DNA from 3 places in the Paenibacillus sp. FSL R7-0272 genome. Region 3 is predicted to be linked to each of the others. Evidence: riboswitches for the same ligand, from Rfam matches in the RefSeq annotation. Region 3 holds a riboswitch; each other region holds the start of a gene.
The links. Region 3 has a riboswitch for cobalamin ahead of cobJ (precorrin-3B C(17)-methyltransferase). Riboswitches for the same ligand answer to the same signal wherever they lie in the genome.
Positions count from the first base shown of each region.

Region 1: it holds a riboswitch for cobalamin, as region 3 does, so the genes downstream of both, MKY23_RS06995 (ABC transporter substrate-binding protein) here and cobJ (precorrin-3B C(17)-methyltransferase) in region 3, are expected to answer to the same signal.
Region 2: it holds a riboswitch for cobalamin, as region 3 does, so the genes downstream of both, nikB (nickel ABC transporter permease) here and cobJ (precorrin-3B C(17)-methyltransferase) in region 3, are expected to answer to the same signal.

Region 1 covers NZ_CP150221.1:1,615,293-1,618,573, reverse strand. The annotation lists gene MKY23_RS07000 (iron ABC transporter permease) at 1-651, opposite strand, end outside; gene MKY23_RS06995 (ABC transporter substrate-binding protein) at 648-1,640, opposite strand; cobalamin riboswitch at 1,998-2,133, opposite strand; gene MKY23_RS06990 (histidine phosphatase family protein) at 2,307-2,966, opposite strand; gene cbiB (adenosylcobinamide-phosphate synthase CbiB) at 2,960-3,281, opposite strand, start outside.
Region 2 covers NZ_CP150221.1:277,962-281,242, reverse strand. The annotation lists gene nikC (nickel transporter permease) at 1-410, opposite strand, end outside; gene nikB (nickel ABC transporter permease) at 417-1,355, opposite strand; cobalamin riboswitch at 1,554-1,749, opposite strand; gene MKY23_RS01260 (AraC family transcriptional regulator) at 1,849-2,685, opposite strand; gene MKY23_RS01255 (alpha-glucosidase/alpha-galactosidase) at 2,911-3,281, shown strand, end outside.
Region 3 covers NZ_CP150221.1:5,982,373-5,985,653, reverse strand. The annotation lists gene MKY23_RS26235 (uroporphyrinogen-III synthase) at 1-737, shown strand, start outside; cobalamin riboswitch at 965-1,154, shown strand; gene cobJ (precorrin-3B C(17)-methyltransferase) at 1,490-3,281, shown strand, end outside.

The DNA of each region.
Region 1 (3,281 bases), 2.2 Mb from region 3:
AATCAGTCCAAGCAGAAAATACGGGAAAAGGATGGTCGTATACGACCACCCGCGCAGTGCCAGACTTCCCATCGTCCAGTATATAATTTCATTGATTGTCTGCTTCGACATGGTCGATAGGAAGGAAACGACCGCCCCCAAGAAACTTTGCATGACCACACCTGCCAGAATGAGGCTATGCGTTGGTATTTTACGTCCTTCACGAGCCAGCGACAGCACGAACCATAACGTGATTACCCCGGTCAAAAAAGCAACCAGCGGCAATGTCCAAATACCAATGATAGCGTACTGCAAACCAAAGAATATCAGGAACGCCGCCCCCACCGAAGCACCAGAGGAAACCCCCAGTGTGAATGGATCAGCAAGCGGATTACGCAACACACCTTGAAATCCTGCACCTGCAATCGCTAACGAAGCACCTACGAGCATCGCAAGCAAGACACGCGGGAAACGCACCTTCCATATGATTTGTTCGGCGGCCTTGTTCCAATCAGGTGTAATCCAGTCGCCCACCCATGGCAATTTGTGAACGAGAATACCAGCGATGTCCCGGATGGGCAACGCCACTGAACCGATGCCCGTGCAGACGAGCACGGTAAGCACCAGCAGCGCCATGCCCATCGTTCCGAACAGGATCAGCTTTCTGCTCATTTGAACAGGTCAGGATAGATCGCTTTGGCAACATCTTTCAACCCTTGAGTTACGCGCGGTCCTGGACGGCTCAGCAAGTTAGCATCGAGCCCAATCACAGCATTGTTTTTCACCGCCGTAATTTGATCCCAGCCGCTACGTGCCTTGATGATCTGATCCAGCGTCTTGTTGTCCTCAACTACGTCATTGGCGTACAAGATAACATCCGGGTTAGAGGCAATGACATTTTCCTCGTTAATTTGGTACCAACTCTCTTTGTCGGCAGCAATATTGGTAGCCCCGGCTACGTTGATCAGTTCGTCCATGAACTCACCTTTACCAACCGTCCAGCCTGGGGAGAACTCGATGTATACTTTTTTCTTCTCTTCCGGTTTTACGGCTTTTACCGCTTCCGTTACATCTGTTACATCTTTCTTCATCTGCGTGACAAGCTTCTGAGCTTGCTCTTGATGATCGGTGATTTTACCGAAGGTTTCGATATTGTTTATTACATCGTCGATAGATTTAGGATCCGTTTTGAAAATGGTAATGCCCAGTTCACGCAGCTTCTTCACCGCATCCTCACTCATAGAAATGCCAGTGAACACGATGTCCGCATCTGCTGCAATAATGGACTCCTCGTTTGGCTTGGTGACACCGCCCATTTTCGTTTTGGTTTTTGCCGCTTCCGGGTAATCGTCATAGTCGGATACGCCAATAATCTCATTATCCAGTCCGAGGGCAAACAGCGACTCCGTTTCAGCTGGAGATACCGAGACGATTTTGGTTGGTGCTTTTTCAAAAGTGAAAGACTCACCCGTTGCATCTGTAACGGTCAGTGGGTATTGAGTTTTCAGATCCGTTTGTGTTTGTTCCTGAGACTGTTCCTGTGCAGGTTGCTGTGAGCTGCCCGCACCTTCTTTTGTTGCGGTATTACCGCATCCAGCCAGCGCCAGTGCCAGCATTGCTGCGCTCAACAGTGATGTGAGTGCTTTCCAGTTCTTAATCATTGATTTAAACTCCCCTTCTCTATCTGTACTATTGTTGTTGCTTTTGTTATATACACGAGGCCACTCCGATTGCAGTACCATTTTCCGATCGCTGTTATCCCCAGATTTTTTTGATTCCTTTTCAAAGGGGAAAATCCGGTGATAAATGCGAACACTTCGTTTCTCCAAATTGGTTCTGCACTCTCCGTTAAACGTGTATATGATGACTCCACTACATCGTGTACAACAAGAAAAATCCCTTATCCTTAAACAAGGATCAGGGATGACGTCTCGCATACGGCAATCTGTACATGTAACAGCGGCTAGCTGTCCATGCGCACAGAATGGCCCGAAACGTTGTCCTTTCCTCGAAGGAACACCGGCTTGTACGTCCAGGGCTGGTAATCTGACTTACAGGATGGCTCCTGTTTCACAGTGGCGGGACCGTGCCGGATTTGCACCAGCTTCCCCATTTTACCCTTGTGCGCATGATAACTTGTCCTTGTTCTTCATGAACAACGGATTGGCACGCGGGACCCTTGGTCGCTAAAGATGGTTAATTCAGGTCAAACATAGTCGCAGTGCTCTTCGCACGAATCACGTCAGTTCAGGCGTCTCAGCCCATCATACCCAATATGTCCGTCCGAGTCACACTTCTGTTGTGATTATAGGGTATATTGCAACACCTTACAACCCGATGTACGGAAAATCCATTCGTCTGCCAAGCCAGTGATCCCCTTGCTTTTCAAGATCAACCTGAATAGCCTGTCCAGGGATGACATGTGTATCCCAAAACCCGACGCCATGGATGAGCCGGGACATCATATAACGGATGACACCGCCATGCGTCACAATAAGTGTCTTGTGTGAATTTTCGTGTGAATGCTCCGACCAGATCTGTTCGTACAGAAAAGAATCCACTCGTTCCGCAAAAGTCTGCCACGCTTCTCCTTCAGGCGGGGTTACCTTATGTGGATCATCAATCCAGTCCCGGTACAAGAGATTATCCTTCAATTGCTCGTAATTCAGGCCTTCCCATTGTCCGAAATCATTCTCGCGCAGGCGCGAATCAAACTTCGCCTGTCCAGCAACCTGCGGTGCGATGTGTGCCAGCGTCTGGCGACAACGAAGCAGGTCACTGCAATACACCGCATCCCAAGTAAGCTCGCGACACTGCTCGCGTAGCTGAGCCAGCTCTTCTTGTGCATCAGGCAACAGCCCCATGTCGGTATGCCCCAGATACTTTTTTTCCACATTCCACTGGGTTGTTCCATGACGGATCAATACGATGCTACGCTTGTACGGAGACTGTTTAGATCCAAGCTGTTCTAATTCTTTAATTACCACAATAGCGCACCTCCTGCTAACCACACACCCAAGGTTGCCAAGAAACAAAGGCCCACAAAAGCTCCCGCCGACCAAAACATCAGCCGCGTCGTTCGCACGATATCTTCCGACTCCATCGGCCGCGTAGCCTCGCCCATATAAGCTCGAAATGAAGCAACGCCGTGATACACGTTATGCCCGCCCAGCCGAATGCCTAGTGCTCCAGCGACTGCCGACTCGGGAAAACCGCTATTCGGGCTGGGGTGTAGTCTCGCATCCCGGGCAACCATACGCACTGCGCCTTTGGCATCCAGTTTCAGCACCCATGCGCCTACA
Region 2 (3,281 bases), 840 kb from region 3:
AATAACCCCGGCCCTAACATGCCTACTACGGCAATCGCAAAAATCAAACTTGGAAATGCCATCAACGTATCGCACAGCCGCATCAGCAACGTATCCACCAACCCTCGCAGAAAACCTGCGACGACACCAACCGCTACGCCTAAGCCGAAAACAATACCGATCATCATAAACGTGAGCAACAGAGAGGTGCGTGCTCCATATAAAAGTCGGGACAGGACACATCGCCCAAGCTGATCCGTACCGAGTGGATATTCGGGGCTGGATGGCTGCAACACTTTGGCAAAATTCGTAGCAAGTGGATCGTGAGGCGCCAGAAGCGGCGCAATCAGAGCCAGAACGATCCAGCCTGTTGTCAGGGATAGCAAGAAAATAAATAGACGACGTTGTGTCAGATATTCTCGAATCTTCATCACCATCTACACATCCACATCCAGTTGAATGCGCGGATCGCGAAGATGTGTCCAGAGATCCACGATCAGATTCAGGGTGACATAGATGACTGCCATCCAGATTACATAACCCTGTATCAGGGGGTAATCGCGGGTGAAAATGGCATCCACCGCCATCTGTCCTACTCCCGGCCATACGAATAAACTCTCCACAATTGCTGCTCCGCCAAGTAGTGCTCCTGTTGTCATGCCTAGCAAGGTCACAATTGGCAACAGTGAATTGGGCAAAATATGTCGCCAAATAATCATTGATTCCTTCATACCTCTTGCTCTTGCACCCACTACGTAATTCTGGCTTGTCTCCTCCAGCATGACTGCACGAATCTGCCGGCTATATTGGGCGATCAATGGAATCGCGAGTGTCGCAGCAGGCAGGATCAGGCTGTTCCAGCCGGAACTACCCATGACCGGCAGCAGCTTCAGCTGCACACCAAATACCAGCATCAGCAACATCCCCAGCCAGAAGCTCGGCATGGATAGACCGGCAAACGAAAACAGGCGAATCACATAATCCAGCCATTGATTCCGGCGTACAGCCGAAAGAACTCCGAGCGGAAAGGAAATCAAAATCACCAGAAACATTGCGCTCCCGGTTAACTTGAGCGTTGCTGGAAGGCGGGCCATTAACACATCCAGCACCGGACGGTCATATTTATACGACGTACCAAAGTCTCCAGTAACTACTTGTCCCAGCCATGTGCCATACCGAACCAGAAATGGCTTGTCCAGCCCAAGCTCTGACCTCACCTGTCTGACTAGTTCATCCGAAGGTGTGACTCCGGTAGACATCAGCATCAGTCTGGCGGGATCTCCAGGAGACAGATACGTTAATAGAAATGTCAGGAAGGTGATTCCAAACAGAACGGCGACCAGTTGTAATAACCGTTTAACGATATATCTGCCCAATAATAAAACGCCCTTCCCGGTTTAATGCGCGTGTACGCCTTCATTCTCATTCCATTCAATACAAGCCAATTCAATTCAAGCCAATTCAAGCCAAAAAAGCGCCCTTTTCCGTTTCACGGGATAAGGACGCCTTAAATAAACAGATTTTCAGAAAAAAATCATGCTCTTTAAACACCTTCCTATCTCCCGTAGGGTACTGCTGTGTTTGTCCAACCTGGCAGGTCTCCTGGCTCCAGTATCATTGCCATAACAGCTCCTTCCCGGTCTTCGTAAGACCAGTGGATATGCTGCCTGACTCCTCTGTTACAGTGGCGGGACCGCGCCGGCATCACACCGGACTTCCCTTTTAAGCTTCTACCCCAGCGGGTAGAGCACCAAGTTCCACGTATTCAATTCACTAAAAGTTGGTATCTGTTACACTTCTGTATCAGTATAGCGGCATACGGAATAATGTTCAAAACTTTTCTTTCAAAATTTAAAATCATGAATGCGGCTAATCTCGCACTCGCGAGCCCTTGGGCGACACCCCCGTCACACGTTTGAACATTTTGGAAAAAAGCAGCGGGTCGGTGTATCCAACGGAGTGGGCTACTTCACTCACAGACAGCATCGGGTTACGAAGCAACTCCGCTGCACGATTCATGCGATACTCCAGGAAAAAGGCTTGCAGCGACTTGCCATATCGCTCTTTGAACAACCCCGATAAATACGTTCGATCCAGCCCGACCGCCTGTGCGATATCCAGAATAGAAGTACGCTGGCTATACCGGTTCTCCATAAATTGCACAGCCTGCCGAATATAAGTCTCTTTCGTCGAAAGGAGCGGATTTTCTTCTTCTTTGATCGGTGAGGATGCGATTAATGCCGCCATAAGTCGGTATAACAGGCTTTGATGTAACACATCCCCTCCTGCAACGGAGCTCGTTCCGGCCTGAAGCATCTCGTCATACAGCGTTGCCATCATACTCTTATCATGAGCAGTAAATACCGGGTGCTCCTCGCTTAACTGCGCACGTTGCATAAAAGCCTTCGCCTGTACACCTCTGAAGCCAAACCATGAATATGTCCAAGGCTCCTCAGCATCGGCCTCATAATGAATGACCGTGTCGGGTAAAATGAGAAATCCTTGGCCCTCGCCCAGAGGATATTCCCGATCTCCCATATATACCGTACCATAACCCTCATGTACGTAATGCACGATATAGGAATCACGTACCCCCGGCCCCCAATAGTGGGCAGGATCACATGCCTCCCATCCATAAAATAACAAGACCAGTTCCATCTGCGTCCAGCCGGCAGAGACCACATTCATTTCCACTTTCCGACTCATGTTTCCCTCCTTTCGACGATGAGGTTAAAGATATCTTAATGTGAGCTCACATATTCCCTTACCAGTACACATAACAAATTATAACAGGTAGAAGAGAGGAAATCTTGCTGAAAACGAAAACAAAAATGGGATTATGCCATATTTGAGAGGGTTTGAGCCATAGTGATATGAGCCTGTTCGGCCTATAGTTGGGGTACAACATTTTTCGGGAAGGATGAAGTTGAAATGAACAAAATTACATTTCTCGGTGCAGGCAGCACCGTTTTTGTCAAAAATGTATTGGGTGATGTGATGATGACGGAGGCCTTGCAGGACTTTGAACTGGCCTTGTTTGATATTGATGCTGAACGTCTAAGTGACTCGGAGCGTTTGTTAAAAAGTTTGGCACATTCGCTAGGAAGCCGCTGTTCCGTTAAAACATACCATGATCGCAAGGAAGCACTCCGCGGAGCTAAATATGTCATCAATGCCATTCAGGTAGGCGGATATGACCCGTGTACGATTACCGATTTTGAGATTCCGAAGAAATACGGCCTGCGTCAAACGATTGCCGATACGCTCGGCATTGGCGGAATCTTCCGTAACTTGCGTACCAT
Region 3 (3,281 bases):
CGCTTGTGCGTCCTGCACAAGGCACGGTGTTTCTGGATGATCGTAACATTCGGGATGGACTGGTTTCCTGGATTTCTGATCCGCCGGATTGGGCAGTGTTTACGACGGGCATGGGACTGGATGCTTTGTTCGACATGGCTGAGGACATGGATGTAGCCGGACAACTTCGGAATGTCTTGGCTGAATCGTGTATTGCTGCTCGAGGGTACAAAACGGTAAATGCGTTAAAAAAGCTGAAACTAACACCTCTGGTACGAGATGATGACGGCAGTACAGACGGACTGATTCGTGAATTTGGCTCGCATGATCTTACAGGCAAAAAGGTGATGTTACAGCTGCATGGAGAAACGGCTCCCAAGCTGGTTCGCTGGTTAGAAGAACAAGAAGCTGTTGTGCGGCAGGTATTGCCGTATCGTCACGTACCGCCGGAAGAGGCAGAGCTGGAGCAACTGCTGAACGAAGTAATTCAGCATAAGTTAGATGCAGTGGCCTTTACAAGTGGGCCGCAGGTGCGGTTTTTGACGGAATATGCGACATCTCAAGGTAAGCTGGAGCAGATGCTGACAGCCTTCAAAGAAGGGGTAGTCCCGGCGTCTGTTGGTAAAGTTACGGCCAATGCCATGCGTGAGGAAGGCATTGAAGCGCTGGTTGTACCGGACGAAGAGAAGATGGGAGCGCTCATCGTTGAACTGGGACGTTATTTTGCCGCGAATCCGGTGGGTGTCCGGGAAGATTAATAAAGAGAGCATTCACAGGGCAAGAGTAGCTGTATGAAGAATAGCAGACGCAATTCGTATACAGAGGTATTAAGTTTAGAAGGAATCACATCAGTTATATGGATGGATATATCAAGGTTCTGATCCGTTATCGGATCGGGACCTTTTTTTCATTTTTATCCAAAATTAATGTTTAGGACAATCTTGAGAAGCGTGGACATTATTTCCTGACCGATGGTATGATGAAGACAATATGAAAACAGCAAGGTGCTCTTGCATAAAGCAAGAGGTAACAGGGAATCGGGTGCAAGTCCCGAGCGGTCCCGCCACTGTAATGGTGAAGCGTTTTCCATGAAAGTCACTCGGTATACCGGGGAAGACAGGAAAGAACGCTAATGATCCAGAGCCAGGAGACCTACCTTGCCTGTGTCACCAAACCCTTCGCGGAAAGGAGTGGTGTACGATAAGTTCGGGAAAGGGACAAACCGTGGTTTGTCCTGTGAGGCTCTATATGGGCTATTCTGGCTGCTTGTAATTCCTTATTATGGAATATTACAGGCCAGGTTTCCTGAGTGTAAGTACATGCGTATCTCATCCGTGATTAGGATGGGATTTTTTTGTTTTTTCGGACAGGAACGAAGTTGCCGAGTTAAGTAGAAGAAATGTTGTGTTACAGGGCTATAAGCAAAAGAGCCACATCTGTATCGGGGAATTTTTGGATAAACAAGGTTTGGGCATTAATCGCGTGACAAGTGGAGTGAGGGGGAAAAGGGATGCAAAAGCAAGGCAAGCTGCTGATCATCGGTTTCGGTCCAGGTGCGATGGAGCACATAACGAAACGGGCACTGGATGCATTGCAGGAAAGCGAGGTCATCATTGGATATAACACCTATGTGGATCTGATCAGGCCTTTGTTGAATGGACAAGCCATTGTGCGTACAGGCATGACGGAGGAAGTCAGCCGGGCACAGGAAGCAGTAAGACAAGCGGAAGCGGGCCACATCGTTGCCGTAATCTCCAGTGGGGATGCCGGGGTATACGGTATGGCGGGACTTGTATATGAGGTGCTGATCGAGCAAGGCTGGAAGCCGGATACTGGCGTAGCTGTCGAGGTTATTCCTGGCGTGTCGGCTATTCAATCGTGTGCGTCCTTGCTTGGTGCGCCTGTCATGCACGATGCTTGCACGATCAGTCTCAGCGATCATCTGACACCATGGGAAACGATTATTCGCCGGGTTGAGGCAGCGGCTTCCGCTGATTTTGTTATTGCTCTGTATAATCCCCGCAGTGGACGCCGGACACGCCAGATTGTAGAAACGCAAGAGATGTTGCTACGTTACCGTGATCCAAAGACACCGGTTGGCTTGGTCAAAAGTGCATATCGGGAGCGCCAGGACGTGGTCATGACGACGCTGGAAGATATGCTGAATCACGATATCGGTATGTTAACCACCGTGATCATCGGCAATTCCTCGACCATGATGTACGAAGGGCTCATGGTCACGCCGCGCGGATATCAGCGGAAGTATACGCTGAACTCCGCGGAACAGCCGCTCAGGCCACATGAGCGGCTACGCACCGAAGCCGAGCCATGGTCGCTCGGCGCGCAAGAAGCCCGCGCTGCCGCCTCCGGCGAGGCAGCGGGCAATGGCACGGCCCGCGATGCGCAGGCCGTGCCAACGGCGGAGCCAGCCCTGCGCGGCGCCAGCGCCGGAGCGGGCACGGCTCCGCAAGGGCAGCCGCCCGCAAGCGCATGGGCGGCGACCCCGCCTGCGGCAAGCCCGGCGAGCGGTGCTGGCACCGCCGTGCTTGCCGCAGAGCGGCCCGCGTCCGCGGCGGCAGAGGCCGCACCGCGCGCTGCCGCTGTGGCGCCACGTGCCGGCGCAGCCGAGCTCGCCGCCGAGGCGCTGACGCGGCTCGCGGCAGGCGGTGCGCTCGCAGGCGAAGCGGCAAGCCGCTGGCTGGACGCATCGGCGTCAGGCCCGGCAGCCTCGCAGGGCGCGAGCAGCGTAGCGGTGCTTGGCGCAGCCGCTGCTGTGCCCGTGCCGGGGCGCAAGGCGCCGCTCTTTGAGATCGGCGTGTCGCCCGGCGTGGGCAACAAAAAGTTCACCGCTGCTCAGATGGCCCTGCTGGCGCAGTGCGCAAGCGAGGATGGTGAACTCGAGTATACGCCAGAGCACCAGATTATTCTGAGAGTGCCGACGTTTGAACCGGATGCGTTGGTAGATGAGCTGCGCGCAGCAAACTTTATCGTGGTGCCGATTGGGGATGTGATCAAAGTCAAAGCTTGTGACTTCTGCAATCTGGAGAAGGACGACGCGGTGCCGATGGCTAACCATTTGCAGGACGTGATCGGTGGATTGTCTGCTCCGAAGGAAACGAGCGTAGCGTTAAACGGCTGCGGTATGGCTTGTTACGGGGCAGTGCTGGAGGATATCGGTATCGTGTACCGCAAAGGAGGATACGATCTGTTCCTTGGCGGGAAAAAGTTTGGCCGCAATGCCCACCCGGCTCAGCCTGTAGCAGAGGGCATTCCGGGTGATCAGATCGGCGGTATTGTGGAAC